2 regions of the Streptomyces sp. NPDC047049 genome follow, and region 2 is predicted to be linked to the other one. Evidence: riboswitches for the same ligand, from Rfam matches in the RefSeq annotation. Region 2 holds a riboswitch; the other holds the start of a gene.
What was found. Region 2 has a riboswitch for thiamine pyrophosphate ahead of ABZ851_RS18415 (thiamine ABC transporter substrate-binding protein). Riboswitches for the same ligand answer to the same signal wherever they lie in the genome.
Positions count from the first base shown of each region.

Region 1: it holds a riboswitch for thiamine pyrophosphate, as region 2 does, so the genes downstream of both, thiC (phosphomethylpyrimidine synthase ThiC) here and ABZ851_RS18415 (thiamine ABC transporter substrate-binding protein) in region 2, are expected to answer to the same signal.

Region 1 covers NZ_JBEYVM010000001.1:420,407-427,654, reverse strand. The annotation lists gene ABZ851_RS02015 (SsgA family sporulation/cell division regulator) at 1-377, shown strand, start outside; gene ABZ851_RS02010 (YibE/F family protein) at 580-1,986, opposite strand; TPP riboswitch at 2,056-2,212, shown strand; gene thiC (phosphomethylpyrimidine synthase ThiC) at 2,206-3,990, shown strand; gene ABZ851_RS02000 (hypothetical protein) at 4,166-5,050, opposite strand; gene ABZ851_RS01995 (metallophosphoesterase) at 5,280-6,407, opposite strand; gene ABZ851_RS01990 (LacI family DNA-binding transcriptional regulator) at 6,659-7,248, opposite strand, start outside.
Region 2 covers NZ_JBEYVM010000007.1:93,317-100,564, reverse strand. The annotation lists gene ABZ851_RS18430 (copper oxidase) at 1-665, opposite strand, end outside; gene ABZ851_RS18425 (DUF4231 domain-containing protein) at 838-1,746, opposite strand; gene rlmN (23S rRNA (adenine(2503)-C(2))-methyltransferase RlmN) at 2,155-3,261, shown strand; TPP riboswitch at 3,297-3,419, shown strand; gene ABZ851_RS18415 (thiamine ABC transporter substrate-binding protein) at 3,523-4,596, shown strand; gene ABZ851_RS18410 (iron ABC transporter permease) at 4,650-6,302, shown strand; gene ABZ851_RS18405 (ABC transporter ATP-binding protein) at 6,303-7,248, shown strand, end outside.

The DNA.
Region 1 (7,248 bases), on a different contig from region 2:
CGGAGGAGCTCGCGTTCCGGATTCCGGTGGAGCTGGACTTCGCCAGCGCCGATCCGTACGCCGTCCGCCTCACCTTCGATCTGCCCGGCGATGCGCCCGTGACCTGGGCGTTCGGTCGAGAGCTGCTGCTGGACGGGCTGAGCCGGCCGTCCGGTGAGGGGGATGTGCGTATCGAGCCGGCCTCCCCCGCGCACCTCAGTGATGTCTTCATCAGCCTTCAAGTCGGCGCCGAACGCGCGCTGTTCCGGGTCAGCGCGGCGCCACTGGTCGCCTTCCTCGACCGTACGGACCGGCTCGTACCTCTGGGCAAGGAAGAGGTCTGCGACACCCTGGAGGCCGTGCTGGACCAGATCCTCACGGAGGCACCGGCCGGCTGACCCCGCCCCGGTCGCCCCGTCCACGCCGACGCCCTACGGGTGCGCCGGGCCACCCGCGTACCCGGCGCCTCCCCTAGCCGTACCGCCCGTCCGTGCCGCCTGCCTGCCATCGTCCTCCAGCCGTCGGCCCGTCAGCCCGTCCGCATCCGCACCTCTCGCGGCACCGGCCCGAGGAGGGGGCGGAAGCCGTCCCTGCGTCCCCTCACCGCTTACGGCGCCTGCCGCGTCCCCCGCGACGGCTCGTGCGGCTCTCCGTGGCGCACTTCGGCATGCCGGCACCCACCACGGCCCCGGAATCCGCCCCGGATTGCCGGACGACTCCGGGCCCGCCGTCGCCGCCCGGTGTGCCCGGCCCCTTCCGGTCCGCCGAGACCACCAGTGCCGCCAGCAACGTCGTCAGCGGCACTGCGGCAACCAGCCCGATGCTGCCCACGAGCGTGCGGATGACCTCCTCGGCGACCACTTCGCTCGTGGCAACCGTGCCGACACTGCTCTGTGCGATCGAGAACAGCAAAAGCAAGGGCAGTGCGGCGCCCGCGTAGGCCAGCACAAGGGTGTTGACGACGGACGCGATGTGGTCCCGGCCGATCCGCATGGCGGCGCCGTAGAGCTTGCGCCAGCCGGCCGACGGGTCGGCCTCCCTGAGCTCCCAGACCGCGGCGGTCTGCGTCACCGTCACGTCGTCGAGCACACCCAGCGACCCGATGATGATCCCGGCGAGCAGCAGGCCGCGGATCTCGATGTCGGGGTACAGGCCGTGCACCAGCCCCGTCGTATCGTCCGTATTGCCGGTCAGCAGCGCCCAGTTGATGAACACCGACCCGAGCAGTCCGATCAGCAGCAGCGAGGCGAGCGTGCCGAGTACGGCCACCGACGTACGGGCCGTCAGGCCATGGCACAGATACAGCGCGATCAGCATGATCGCGCTTCCCCCGACCACTGCCACCACCAGCGGGTTGGAACCCTGCAGGATCGCCGGGAGGATGAACAGCGTCAGGACCACAAAGCTGGCCGCCAGCGCCACCAGCGCCAGTACGCCACGCAGTCGGCCGACGATCACCACCGCGCATGCGAAGAGGGCGGCCAGTACCCACATCGGGACAGTCCGGTCGACATCGCTGACCGCATACTGCAGATCCTTCGGCGCCTTGGGGGAGTACGCCACCACCACCTCCTGGCCGGTGGTGTAGTGCCGCAGGGCGTCCGGCGTCACCACCGCCTGGAAGGTGCGTCCGGCGTTCTCTCCCGTGGTGACCTTGATCGTCGCCTGCTGACACGGCTTGCCCTTGGTCCCTCCCCCGGCCGGTGGCTGTCCTGTAGAGGAGGGGGGCTGGGGCTGCTGCTCGGCATGGACGTCCGCGCAGTTCACCTCCGCCACTTTGATGACTCGGGCCTGCTCCGTGGGCTGGTCGAAGCCGACGCCGGACGGCTTGTGGGGAGGTGCGCCGCCCGGCCAGAGCACGACCAGACCGACGGCCACCGCGGCGGCAAAGGGGATCAGTACTGCCGCGATGACCTTGCGCAGATGCCGGGAGACGGGCGCGGCAGGGCCATGGCCGTGCGCGTGTGAGTGCACGGCGGCAGGGTGGCGGGACTCGTGTGGGCTCACCACCCGATCATTGCAAGAACTCGGGGCCCCCTGTTCACTCCGGCGCATCGGCCGCTACCGTGGTGCCACCTTTGCAATCGCGGGAGCTCGGAGCACCGGGCTGAGAGGGCGCTGACCTTCGTCCCGGCGGCGTTTCACGTGAAACGCCCAGGGACGAATGCCGCTGCGTCGACCGCTGAACCTGTTACCGGGTAATGCCGGCGTAGGGAGTTGGGTCTCATGACTCTGCAGGATGCACGCACGCCCGAAAACGGAAACGGTGCCGGCGGCAGCAGTGAGCCGCAGATCGGCTGGCACAAGGGCTATGTCTCCGGATCGCGCCCCGATCTTCGGGTCCCGGTCCGGCGGGTGCACCTCACCAACGGCAACGACGTGACGCTCTACGACACGTCAGGGCCGTACACTGATCCCCATATCGATACCGACGTCCGTCGTGGTCTGGCGCCGCTGCGGGAGAACTGGATCATCGCCCGCGGCGACACCGAGGAGTACGCGGGGCGTCCCCTGCGGCCCGAGGACGACGGCCTCAAGCACACCTCGCCGCGCGGCGGGCTCAAGAACCTCGACGCTGTCTTCCCGGGCCGCCCCCGCCAGCCGCGCCGCGGCCGTGACGGCGCCGCGGTCACCCAGCTCGCCTACGCGCAGCGCGGCGAGATCACCGCGGAGATGGAGTATGTCGCCCTCCGCGAGAACGTCACCCCCGAGTTCGTCCGCGACGAGATTGCGGCCGGACGCGCGGTCCTGCCGTCGAACATCAACCACCCGGAGATCGAGCCGATGATCATCGGCAAGAACTTCCTGGTGAAGGTGAACGCCAACATCGGCAATTCGGCGGTCACTTCCTCCATCGAGGAGGAGGTGGAGAAGATGACCTGGGCGACTCGCTGGGGCGCCGATACGGTCATGGACCTCTCCACCGGGCGCAATATCCACACCACCCGGGAATGGGTGCTGCGCAACTCCCCCGTCCCCATCGGCACCGTGCCCCTCTACCAGGCACTGGAGAAGGTCGACGGCAAGGCCGAGGAGCTGACCTGGGAGATCTACAAGGACACCGTCATCGAGCAGGCCGAACAGGGCGTCGACTACATGACGGTGCACGCCGGTGTGCTGCTCCGTTACGTGCCCCTGACGGCCCGCCGTAAGACCGGCATCGTCTCGCGAGGCGGCTCGATCATGGCGGCCTGGTGCCTGGCGCACCACAAGGAGTCGTTCCTCTACACGCACTTCGAGGAGCTCTGCGAGATCCTTGCCTCGTACGACGTCACCTACTCGCTCGGTGACGGCCTGCGGCCCGGGTCCATCGCGGACGCCAACGACGAGGCGCAGTTCGCGGAGCTGCGGACGCTCGGTGAGCTGAACACCATCGCCAAGCGGCACGGCGTGCAGACGATGATCGAGGGCCCGGGACACGTCCCGATGCACAAGATCAAGGAGAACATCGACCTCCAGCAGGAGATCTGCGAGGAGGCCCCGTTCTACACACTCGGCCCGCTGACCACCGATATCGCCCCCGCCTACGACCACATCACCTCCGGTATCGGAGCGGCGATGATCGCGTGGTGGGGCACCGCCATGCTCTGCTACGTCACGCCCAAGGAGCATCTGGGCCTCCCGGACCGCGACGACGTCAAGACCGGCGTCATCACGTACAAGATCGCGGCTCATGCGGCAGACCTGGCCAAGGGGCACCCGGGCGCCCAGGAATGGGATGACGCGCTCTCCGATGCCCGCTTCGAGTTCCGCTGGGAGGACCAGTTCAACCTGGCCCTCGACCCGGACACGGCCCGCGCCTTCCACGACGAAACGCTGCCCGCCGAGCCGGCGAAGACGGCCCACTTCTGCTCGATGTGCGGCCCGAAGTTCTGCTCGATGAAGATCAGCCAGGACATCCGCCGTGAACACGGGGGTGACCTGGCGATCGACCCCGAGGCCGGAATGGCCGAGAAGTCGAAGGAGTTCGCGGCCGCGGGCAACCGCGTGTATCTGCCACTCGCGGAGTAGCCCGCCTTCGGACGGCGTTCCTTCGGGCCTCGCTGCTTCGGACGCCCGGACGCCGCTCCTTCGGCCGCCTCTGGAAGAAGGCCCCCACCGAAAGGCGGGGGCCTTCCGCCTGCCCACGGTGCGGCGATGCCCGTCCTCCGGTGCCCCTCAGGGCGCCGGGCCGCCGCCCCGGGCCCTAATCCGTCCGGTGCTCCGGTCCCCCGTAATCCGGGCTGGTGAAGTCCGGGCTGGAGTAGCGCGGGCGGGAACCCGAAGAGCCGCTGTCGGGGCTGGTGAACTCGGGGCGGGTGTAGCCGAGGGTGGGGATCCGGCTTTCGGGCGGTGGAGTGCGGCGCGGGACATAGCGGACCGGGTCGTCGTCCGGAGTGGCCGTGGGGTCGGCCAGGGCCTCACGGAGAAAGGGCAGCACACCGCGCTCCAGGAGGGCGCGGCGCCACTCCTCACGGGCGTCGTCCAGCACCTCGCCCAGTTCGCCGGCTCTGGCGACCTGGGGGGACGAGCCGTTGCGCACCGCGGTGACGAGGAGTCCGGCCATCGCGACCAGGGTCCCCGCGGCGGTCAGTGCCGCGAAGATCCAGCCGACGTTGATCAGTGGCTGCGCCAAGGACTTGTCGGTGCTGATGGCGCGCAGCACATAACCGAGGAGGAGGAAGAGCACCGCGGCGATGCCGGCGAGGACGGGCGCGAGGACGGCGACCATGGCGGTGAGCCCGGCGCCGGCGGTTTCGGCCTCGCCCGGGGCCATGGCGGTGGCCGGTCCCGGTCTCCCGTCGGCCGCCAGGCTCTGCTCCCCGTCGCCCGCCGCGACGGGGGAGGACGCGGGTGTCGGTGTGCGCCACTCGGTGCGGAGCTGTACATAGCGTTGGTATTCGGCCGTGGCGCACGCGGCGATGGCGGTGGTCGCGCTGAGCGCCATCGTGCGCAACTGCTCGTTGTTGAGGTGATTTCCCGTGGCGGCGGTGAAGTCGTCCGGGCGGTATGCGGCGGTACGCAGCGCCTCATCAAGGATCCGCGCGAATTCCGCGCGGTCCTCGTTCAGCAGGTGCGGAGCGCTGTTCATGTGGATCCCCCGATGCTCCGTAGGGCCGTACGGCCGGCGTTGGCCGGGCAGTGGGCGGAAACGGAGGAGAGCCTGCTACGGATAGTCCGATGGTAGAGCGACTGCGGCGCGGGGTGACAGAGAGTTTACGGAATTTGAGTAATGCCACGACCGGATTCCGCCCGTGCCGACCCCTGCGGTGTGCCGTCCGCCCGCCGTCCGCTCTTCCGTACGCCTGCCCCGATAACGTTCAGCCGGCCAGCGGAAGTTGAACGACCAAAAGCTTTCCGGCCATGGTGATACCGCCGTCCATGGCGATGGCCAGACCGTCCGCGTAGACATGCGGACCGTCGACCGCCACGCTTTCGCTCTCGCCCTCCTCGGTGCCGACCTCGCCCAGCAGATAGGGGATCGGGCTGTGGCCGTGTACGACGCGGTCGCCGCCATAGGCATCGAGGAGTTCGCGTACGGCGTCCGAGCCGTCCTCGTCGCGGAAGGCGAAGCGTTTGGTGAACTTGCGGAACAGATCCCAGACTTCGTCCGCGTCGCTGCGGGTGAGCACGTCGTGGACGGTGTCGTTGACGGCCTCGATGGAGTCGCCGTATTCGAGGTAGGCAGTGGTGTCGGAGTGCACGAGCAGATGCCCGTCCTCCTCCATCACGGCGTCCAGGCGGGCCATCCACTGGAGGTGGTGGTCCTCCAGACGGTCCATATCGGTCTTCTGGCCGCCGTTGAGGAGCCAGGCCGCCTGGAAGGAGGCGGTGCCCGCGCCGGACTGTACGGGGGTGTCGCCGAACCGCTTGGCCCCCAGCAGCAGGAGTTCGTGGTTGCCCATCAGGGCCTTGCAGTAGCCGCCGGCCGCCGCGGCCTCTGCTGAGAGCTGCATGACGAGGTCGATGACGCCGATGCCGTCCGGGCCGCGGTCGGTGAAGTCGCCGAGGAACCAGAGCCGGGCATTGCCGGCCGCCCAGTTGCCGTCGGCGTCGATCAGGCCCTCGGCGGCAAGCGCCTCGCGCAGCTCGTCGTAGTAGCCGTGCACATCACCGACGACATACAGGGGCCCCATGCCCTCGGGCGCGTCGGGGTCCTGGGCCGGTTCGGGCACCGGGACGACGGCGGGGTGGTCGATGAGGGTGTCCGTGCGCCCGGGCTCGATGACCGGGAGGTCACGCGCGGTCGGCGTGTACTCCTCGGGCAGCTCGGCGGGCGGCGCGGCAGGCGGCACCACGGGGGGTGCGGCGGGAGGCGCGGCCGGGGTGCCGGCGGGCAGGTGGAGCGGCGGGCCGGCAGGCGGCACGGGGGACCCGGCGGACGTGCCGGAGGGAACTCCTGGCGGCGGAACAGACGCCGGAGTTTCTCCCGCCATGGTCCACACCATGGGTCCCTGACTGGCCCCCTGAGTCATCGACCCCTCCACCGTCGCGCCGCCGTGCACCTCTCGGACCTTTGCCTGGTCGACGGCGGTCCGCGGTGTCGTGCGCCCATCATAGGAATGCCGATCGCGGGTTGTGACGCACCCGGGGGTGATCAATCCGCCGAAGCCCGGCATTCGCAGCGGATTTATCCCGGGATCGCCCTGTTTTTTCCTCGTAGAAGTGATCACACCGTCGCTCGTATGTGGGAGCACGCTCAGTCGCCGGTGGGCCCTCGCGGCGGGCTGATGGTCGTTCTCGGGGGGCGCCGCTGCGACGAGGCCCGGACGATCAGATCGGTCGGTATCACCTGTTCGACGGGCCGGCCGTTGTCGAGCCCTTCGATGGCGTCGATGAGGATCTGTACGACGGCGGTGCCGATGCGGCGCGGTTTGAGGGACAGCGTGGTGACGGGCGGTTCGGTGGCGGCATAGAGGGTGGACTCGCTGCAGCAGACCAGCAGCAGGTCCTCCGGCACTCTCAGGCCGTAGCGCCGGGCGGCGGCGAGCAGGTCCGTGCCGTTGGGGTCGAAGAGCCCGTAGACGGCGTCCGGGCGGTCCGGGCGGGCCAGCAGCCGGTCGGCGGCGACGGCCCCGGCGCACGGGTCGTGTGCCGGGTAGGACTCGTACACCGGGTCCTGGCCGACCCGCTCGCACCAGTGCAGATAGGCGGTGGTCGACAGGCGGGTGTAGGTGTCGGTGGTGTTGCCCGTGAGCAGGCCGATGCGACGGGCGCCGGCGTCGGCGAGATGGTCGAGCAGACCGAGGACGGCCGCCTCGTGATCGTTGTCGACCCAGCCGGTGACGG
Region 2 (7,248 bases):
TAGGCGCAGATCGCTTCGTTGGGCTTGACCCGGCCCGGGTCCAGGGTGGTGTAGGACTCGGCGTGGAAGCCGTCCGGGCTGAAGGAATGCAGCGGCATGCCGTCGGATTGCGGTGCCGTGAAACCGCCGTGCTGGTGCACGACGTTCCACACGTTGATAGGCGGCGGAAAAGGCGGTGCGCTCTTGTAGGGAGGCGGAGGGCTCGGGGCGAGCTGAGGGTCCCCGCTGCGAATACTGTCGATCACGGATGGGAACAGGTGGGTGGTCGGCAGCTCGTTGCGGTATTTGACGACCGTCGGGTGGTCTCGGGTCACGCTGAGGGTCGGCCCCAGATAGCCCATGCCGATCGGCTTGCGGGGATCGTGCGGGTTCGTGGCCCAGTAGCCCCATACGGTGGCCGGCGCGAGATCCCGGTGGAAGCGCCATGAGCCCTGCCGCATCGTGATCTCGTAGTAGTCGGCGCCCGGATACACGGAAGGATCCGAAATGGCCGTCACCGGCCTGGGCAGCGGATCGACGTACCTCTCCAGTGGAGGGGTCTGCGGCACCGCGCTGTCCGCGGACCCTGTCCCGTGAACCGGCGACGCATCGTCCTGAGCTCCCAGGACGCCCCGTGAGAGCAGCATGCCCGCGCCCCCCAAAGCGCCGGCCGTGGCGCCGGCCATGAGGAATTTCCTTCGCCCGAACATCGTCTCCAGCCTTCTGTCGCCACCCGTGACGCCCAAAGGGGTACAGGGCTGGTTCGGAACGTTGCTGGAGCACGCCGGTCCGGTCCGCGAACGCCACTCATTGAGCCGATCTCAGGAGAAATTCGGCACGGCCGACGGAAAGAGCTCTTCAGCCTGTCAGTCCCACGTTGCCCGTACGGCCCGACGCCCACATGGTGTGCTCTCGTGAGATGGCGGCTTCCGCCTGGTCGACGAATTTGCCCCAGGACTCCGCGTCCGCGGATTCATCCGTGAGAGAGAGAATGTGCCTGATCTCCCGCGCGGTCAGGCTGTATGCGGAGGCTTCTGTCTCCAGCCGCTGTGCCTGGAACCATGCGGTGACTCCGGCAACTCCCGCACTGACCACACCGAGCAAATCGATGGAAACCACGCCGTATGCCTTCACCGCACCGGCGACGACGCCGATCATTTCCCCGGCAAGAGCAACACTCCGCCAGGTACGGGACTGCCTGTCGCGCAGTTTGGCCATCCTCGCGTACCACTCGACTTGTTCCATCAGGCGATTGCTTTTGTAGGTCGCGATGCGCTCGTCTCTGCCGGCGGCCCGGCAGCGTTCCATCGCCTCGTTGACGTCGAGTCCGGCAGACACGTCGACGATATCGAGACCGAGGCTGATCTCCCGGAGTCTGTTGATGAAGAGACGCCGGGCCTCGACCGCCGGCATGGATTCAGGGAAGGGGTCTCCGCACACCGCGTAGCGCCAGGCTAGCGTCTTGCATGATTCGGCGGCGGCCCGGCACTCGTACCAGCGCCGCTCATCTCGTTGCTCCACGATGTAGAGCCGGACCAGGATGGAGGAAATGAAAGCCAAGGAGGCGACAAGACCCGCCCAGTCGATCCCGTTACCGCGGAATTTGAGCGTCGTGGTGCCGACGGCTGCCGCCAGGAATAACAGAAGGAGTGTCAGGCGGAGTTGACCGAAATAGCGGCGCTTCGAGCGAATGGAGCCTGTGTCAGCATCTCGGAAAAAGGGCGGAAGCTGATGCCAGGTGAAGCTGTCGCTGCCGGGACCGGTCATCAGGCTTCCTTGAGTAGGTAGGACAGTCAACATGCCATGCTAGCCGACCAGTTGATGCTGCCGCGGCAGGAATCCTGCTCGTCCTCGTGGGAGGCCGGCCCGCCCGTCTCGCTCCGGAAGCGGCGCGGACAGCAGGGGCCGGGTCGTCAGGACATCAACAGCAGTGAACGGCAGCAGGAATGCGCGTGACGGCAAAGAAGCGCCGGCGTCATTTGTTCGCTCCCGGCCCCGTGACCATGCCGACAATGCGGCCGCGTGGGATTGCCGATCTTGGTGGCTTCCCGGCGGCTCTTGGCGTGTGGATCGATGACGCGGTCGGTCGTCCATGACAGAGGACAACAGCGGGTGACCGCCCGTTCACCGCTCCGACCTGGGCTCCCGTAAACGATCTGCCACACTGGACGCACCATGCCTGCACCCGGAGAACTCACTTTCGTCGCGCCGCGCGGGGCCAAGAAGCCTCCGCGGCACCTTGCCGATCTCAGTCCCGTCGAGCGTCGCGAAGCGGTGGCCGCGATCGGGGAGAAGCCGTTTCGCGCCAAGCAGCTGTCGCAGCACTACTTCGCCCGCTATGCGCACGACCCGGCGCAGTGGACCGACATCCCGGCGGCGGCGCGCGAGAAGCTGGCGGCCGAGCTGCTGCCGGACCTGATGAAGGTCGTCCGGCACATCTCGTGTGACGACGACACCACGCGCAAGACGCTGTGGAAGATGCACGACGGCACGCTCGTCGAGTCCGTGCTGATGCGCTACCCGGACCGGGTCACCATGTGCATCTCCTCGCAGGCCGGGTGCGGAATGAACTGCCCGTTCTGCGCGACGGGGCAGGCGGGCCTGGACCGTAACCTGTCGACCGCCGAGATCGTGCACCAGATCGTCGACGGGATGCGTGCGCTGCGCGACGGCGAGGTGCCGGGCGGGCCCGCGCGGCTGTCGAACATCGTCTTCATGGGGATGGGCGAGCCGCTCGCCAACTACAAGCGGGTGGTCGGGGCGATCCGGCGGCTGACCGACCCCGAGCCCGACGGGCTGGGGCTGTCCCAGCGGGGGATCACCGTCTCGACGGTCGGGCTGGTGCCGGCGATGCTGCGGTTCGCCGATGAAGGATTCAAGTGCCGGCTGGCGGTGTCGCTGCATGCGCCCGATGACGAGCTGCGCGACACCCTGGTGCCCGTCAACACGCGCTGGAAGGTGCGTGAGGTGCTGGACGCCGCCTGGGAGTACGCGGAGAAGTCCGGGCGGCGGATCTCGATCGAGTATGCGCTGATCCGGGACATCAACGACCAGGCGTGGCGTGGTGACCTGCTGGGACGGCTGCTGAAGGGCAAGCGCGTCCATGTGAACCTCATTCCGCTGAATCCGACGCCCGGATCGAAGTGGACCGCCTCGCGCCCCGAGGACGAGCGGGCGTTCGTCCAGGCCATCGAGGCACACGGCGTACCGGTGACCGTCCGCGACACCCGCGGCCAGGAGATCGACGGCGCCTGCGGCCAGCTCGCGGCCTCGGAACGCTGACCGCCCGCTGGTACTGTGTGATCGAACAAATGCACCACATCCGACAGGGGAGCGCCACAGCGCTGAGAGTGCGGAAGCGTCGTAGACCTCTACGGTGCCCGCAGACCCTTGAACCTCGCCCGGGTCATTCCGGGTAGGAAGTTCGGTCGTCACTCATGCTGTTGCGCCCCGCCCGGGGTCCGCGCCCTGCGTCCTCGGACGCAGAGAGCCGTGGGCACCGGGCGGGGCCGCGTCTCTTCCTGGCCAGCCAGGAGGAAATCAGTGAGCACCACGAGCAGAATCACCGCCACGGCGGTCGTCGCCGCGGTCGGCATGTCGGCGCTGGCCGCCTGCGGCGGCCCGGACGGGGGCGCGGACGCCAAGACCGTCACGCTCGTCAGCCATGACTCGTTCAACGTCTCCAAATCGGTCCTGAGCGCCTTCGAGAAGGAGAGCGGCTACAAGGTCAGGATCCTCAAGGGCGGGGATGCCGGGAAGGCCGTCAACCAGGCGATCCTGTCCAAGGGCAATCCACAGGGCGATGTGTTCTTCGGTATCGACAACACGCTGCTCTCGCGCGGGCTGCACGAAGGGCTCTTCAGCCCGTACCGGGCCAAGGGGCTGGCGGACGTGCCGGCCGGGCTGCAGCTCGACAAGGGCGAGCACCGCGTCACCCCGCTCGACTACGGCGACATCTGCGTCAACTACGACCGCGGCTACTTCGCCCGGCACAAGACCCCGCCGCCCAAGACCTTCGACGATCTGCTCAAGCCCCGGTACAAGGGGCTGCTCGTGACGGAGAACTCCGCCACCTCCTCCCCGGGGCTCGCCTTCCAGCTCGGCACCATCGCGAAGTACGGGCCGGCCGGCTGGCAGAACTACTGGAAGAAGCTCAAGGCCAATGGCGTCGAGGTCGTCGACGGCTGGGAACAGGCGTACTACGAGCGGTTCACGGGATCCGCGGCCGGCAAGCGCAAGGGCGACAAGCCGCTGGTGGTCTCCTACGCCTCCAGCCCGCCGGCCGAGGTGCTGGGCAAGAAGCCCGCGCCCAAGGAGGCGCCGACCGGGATCGCGACGGGCACCTGCTTCCGCCAGATCGAATTCGGCGGCCTGCTCAAGGGAGCGGAGAACGAGAAGGGCGGCAAGGCGCTGCTGGACTTCTTGCTGACCAAGAAGTTCCAGGAGGACGTACCGCTGCAGATGTTCGTCAACCCGGCACGTGAGGACGCCACGGTGCCGCAGCTGTTCACCAAGTACGGCACGAAGATCGACAAGCCCACGACGCTGCCGCCCGGGACGATCACCAAGAACCGCGAACAGTGGATCAAGCAGTGGTCCTCGCTCGTTCTGAAGTAGTCCGCGGCCGGCGCCCGCGGCCCGTACGGGGAACGGCGGCGCGGCTCGGCCTGATGGCGGTGCCGCTCGCCTTCTTCGCGCTGTTCTTCGCCTATCCGGTGGTGGCGATCGTCGGACGCGGGCTCAAGGACGGCGGGCGGTGGCAGCTCGGCCGGTTCGGTGCTGTGCTGAGCGACCCGGACATCGTCCATGTGCTGTGGTTCACCGTCTGGCAGGCGGCGGCCTCCACGGGGCTGACCCTGCTGATCGCGCTGCCCGGTGCCTATGTCTTCGCGCGGTTCGACTTCCCCGGCAAGCAAGTGCTGCGGGCCGTGGTGGCGGTGCCGTTCGTGCTGCCGACCGTCGTCGTCGGCTCGGCCTTCCTGGCGCTGGCGGGACGGGGCGGGCTGCTGGACGACCTCTGGGGCCTGCGCCTGGACACCTCGGTGTGGGCGATCCTGCTCGCGCATGTGTTCTTCAACTACGCCGTGGTCGTCCGGACCGTCGGCGGGCTCTGGGCCCAGCTCGACCCGCGTCAGGAAGAGGCGGCGCGGATGCTGGGGGCCGGACGGTTCGCGGCCTGGCGGAGGGTGACCCTGCCCGCCCTGGGGCCCGCCGTCGCGGCCGCCGCGCTCATGGTCTTCCTCTTCACCTTCACCTCCTTCGGGGTGGTGCAGATTCTCGGCGGGCCCACCTTCGCGACGCTGGAGGTGGAGATCTACCGGCAGACCGCGGAGTTCCTGGACCTGCCGGCGGCCGCCGTCCTCACCATGGTCCAGTTCGCGGCGGTGCTGGGCGTGCTGGCGCTGCACGCCTGGACGGTGCGCCGCCGGGAAAGTGCCCTGCGGCTCGTGCCGGCCTCGCAGACCGCCCACCGGCCGCGCGGCCGCGCCCAGTGGACGCTGCTGTGGGGGACGCTCGCCGTCATCACCGTCCTGCTCATCGTGCCGCTCCTCGTCCTCGTGGAGCGGTCGTTCGCCGGGCCGGACGGCTACGGAGCGGTGTTCTACACCTCGCTGCGGTCGGCCGCGAACGCCGACAGCACCTTCGCTGTCGCGCCCCTGGACGCCCTGTGGAACTCCCTCGCCTACGGGGCTGCCGCCACGGCGATCGCGCTGGTGGTGGGCGGACTGGCGGCCGCCGCGCTGACCCTCCCCCGGCTGGGCAGGGGCCCGTCCGGGCGGACGGCCCTGGTCAGCCGGTTCGTCCGGGGCTTCGACGCCCTGCTGATGCTGCCCCTGGGGGTGTCCGCGGTGACCGTCGGGTTCGGATTCCTGATCAGTCTCGACACGCCGCCGCTCGACCTGCGCGCGTCGTGGTGGCTGGTGCCGCTCGCCCAGGCGCTGGTGGGGGTGCCGTTCGTGGTCCGGACGATGCTGCCGGTCCTGCGAGCGGTCGACGGACGGCTGCGGGAGGCGGCCGCCGTGCTCGGTGCCTCGCCGTGGCGGGTGTGGCGCGAGGTCGACCTGCCGATGGTGCGGCGGGCCCTGCTGATCGCCGCAGGCTTCGCCTTCGCCGTCTCCCTCGGCGAGTTCGGCGCGACGGTCTTCATCGCGCGGCCGGACCAGCCGACGCTGCCGGTCGCCGTGGCACGTCTGCTGGGACGTGCGGGAGAGCTCAACTACGGGCAGGCGATGGCCCTGTCGACCCTCTTGATGGTGGTGTGCGCCGGTGCCCTGCTGGTACTTGAGCGCCTGCGCCCCGTCGACCACTCCGGGGAGTTCTAGATGACGGCACGGGCCGGGACCACGGCGCAGGAACTGCTGCGGCTGGGCGGGGTGACCGTCCGCTTCGGTACGGCGGGACGCCCCGCGCTGGACGCGGTGGATCTGGACGTCGCCGCGCACGAAATCGTGTGCGTCCTGGGGCCGAGCGGCAGTGGCAAGTCCACCCTGCTGAGGGTGGTCGCCGGGCTCCAACAGGCCGACGCGGGAGCGGTGTTGCTGGAGGGGCGGGAGCAGTCCGGGGTGCCGGCCCACCGGCGCGGGGTCGGCCTGATGTTCCAGGACCACCAGCTCTTCCCGCAGCACGACGTCGAGGGCAATGTCGCCTTCGGGCTGCGGATGCGGCGTTCCGCACGCGCCGAGCGGGAGCGCACGGTCGCCGGACTGCTGGACCTCGTCGGCCTGCCGGGCGCCCAGCGGCGCGCCGTGGCCTCGCTGTCCGGCGGCGAACAGCAGCGGGTCGCGCTGGCCCGCGCGCTGGCCCCCCGCCCCCGCCTGCTGATGCTGGACGAACCCCTCGGCCAGCTCGACCGCGGGCTGCGCGAACGGCTGGTCGTCGAACTCCGCCGCCTCTTTCGTGAATTGGGCACCACCGTACTGGCGGTCACCCACGACCAGGGAGAGGCCTTTGCGCTCGCCGACCGGGTCGTGGTGATGCAGGACGGCCGGATCGCACAGACCGGCACCCCGTTGGAGGTCTGGCAGCAGCCCGCCACCGAATTCGTCGCCCGCTTCCTCGGCTTCGACAACGTGGTCGCGGCGACGGTGCAGGGCGAGGCCGCTGCCACCCCCTGGGGCAAGGTGCCGGTCCCGGACGGTACGGCGGACGGGTCGTGCCGCCTGCTCGTCCGCCCGGCCGGGGTACGGCTGACCGCCGCCCCCGAGGGGCTGCCCTGTAAGGTCACGGCCCGTACCTTCCGTGGCACCCATGTCGCGCTGCTGCTCCAGC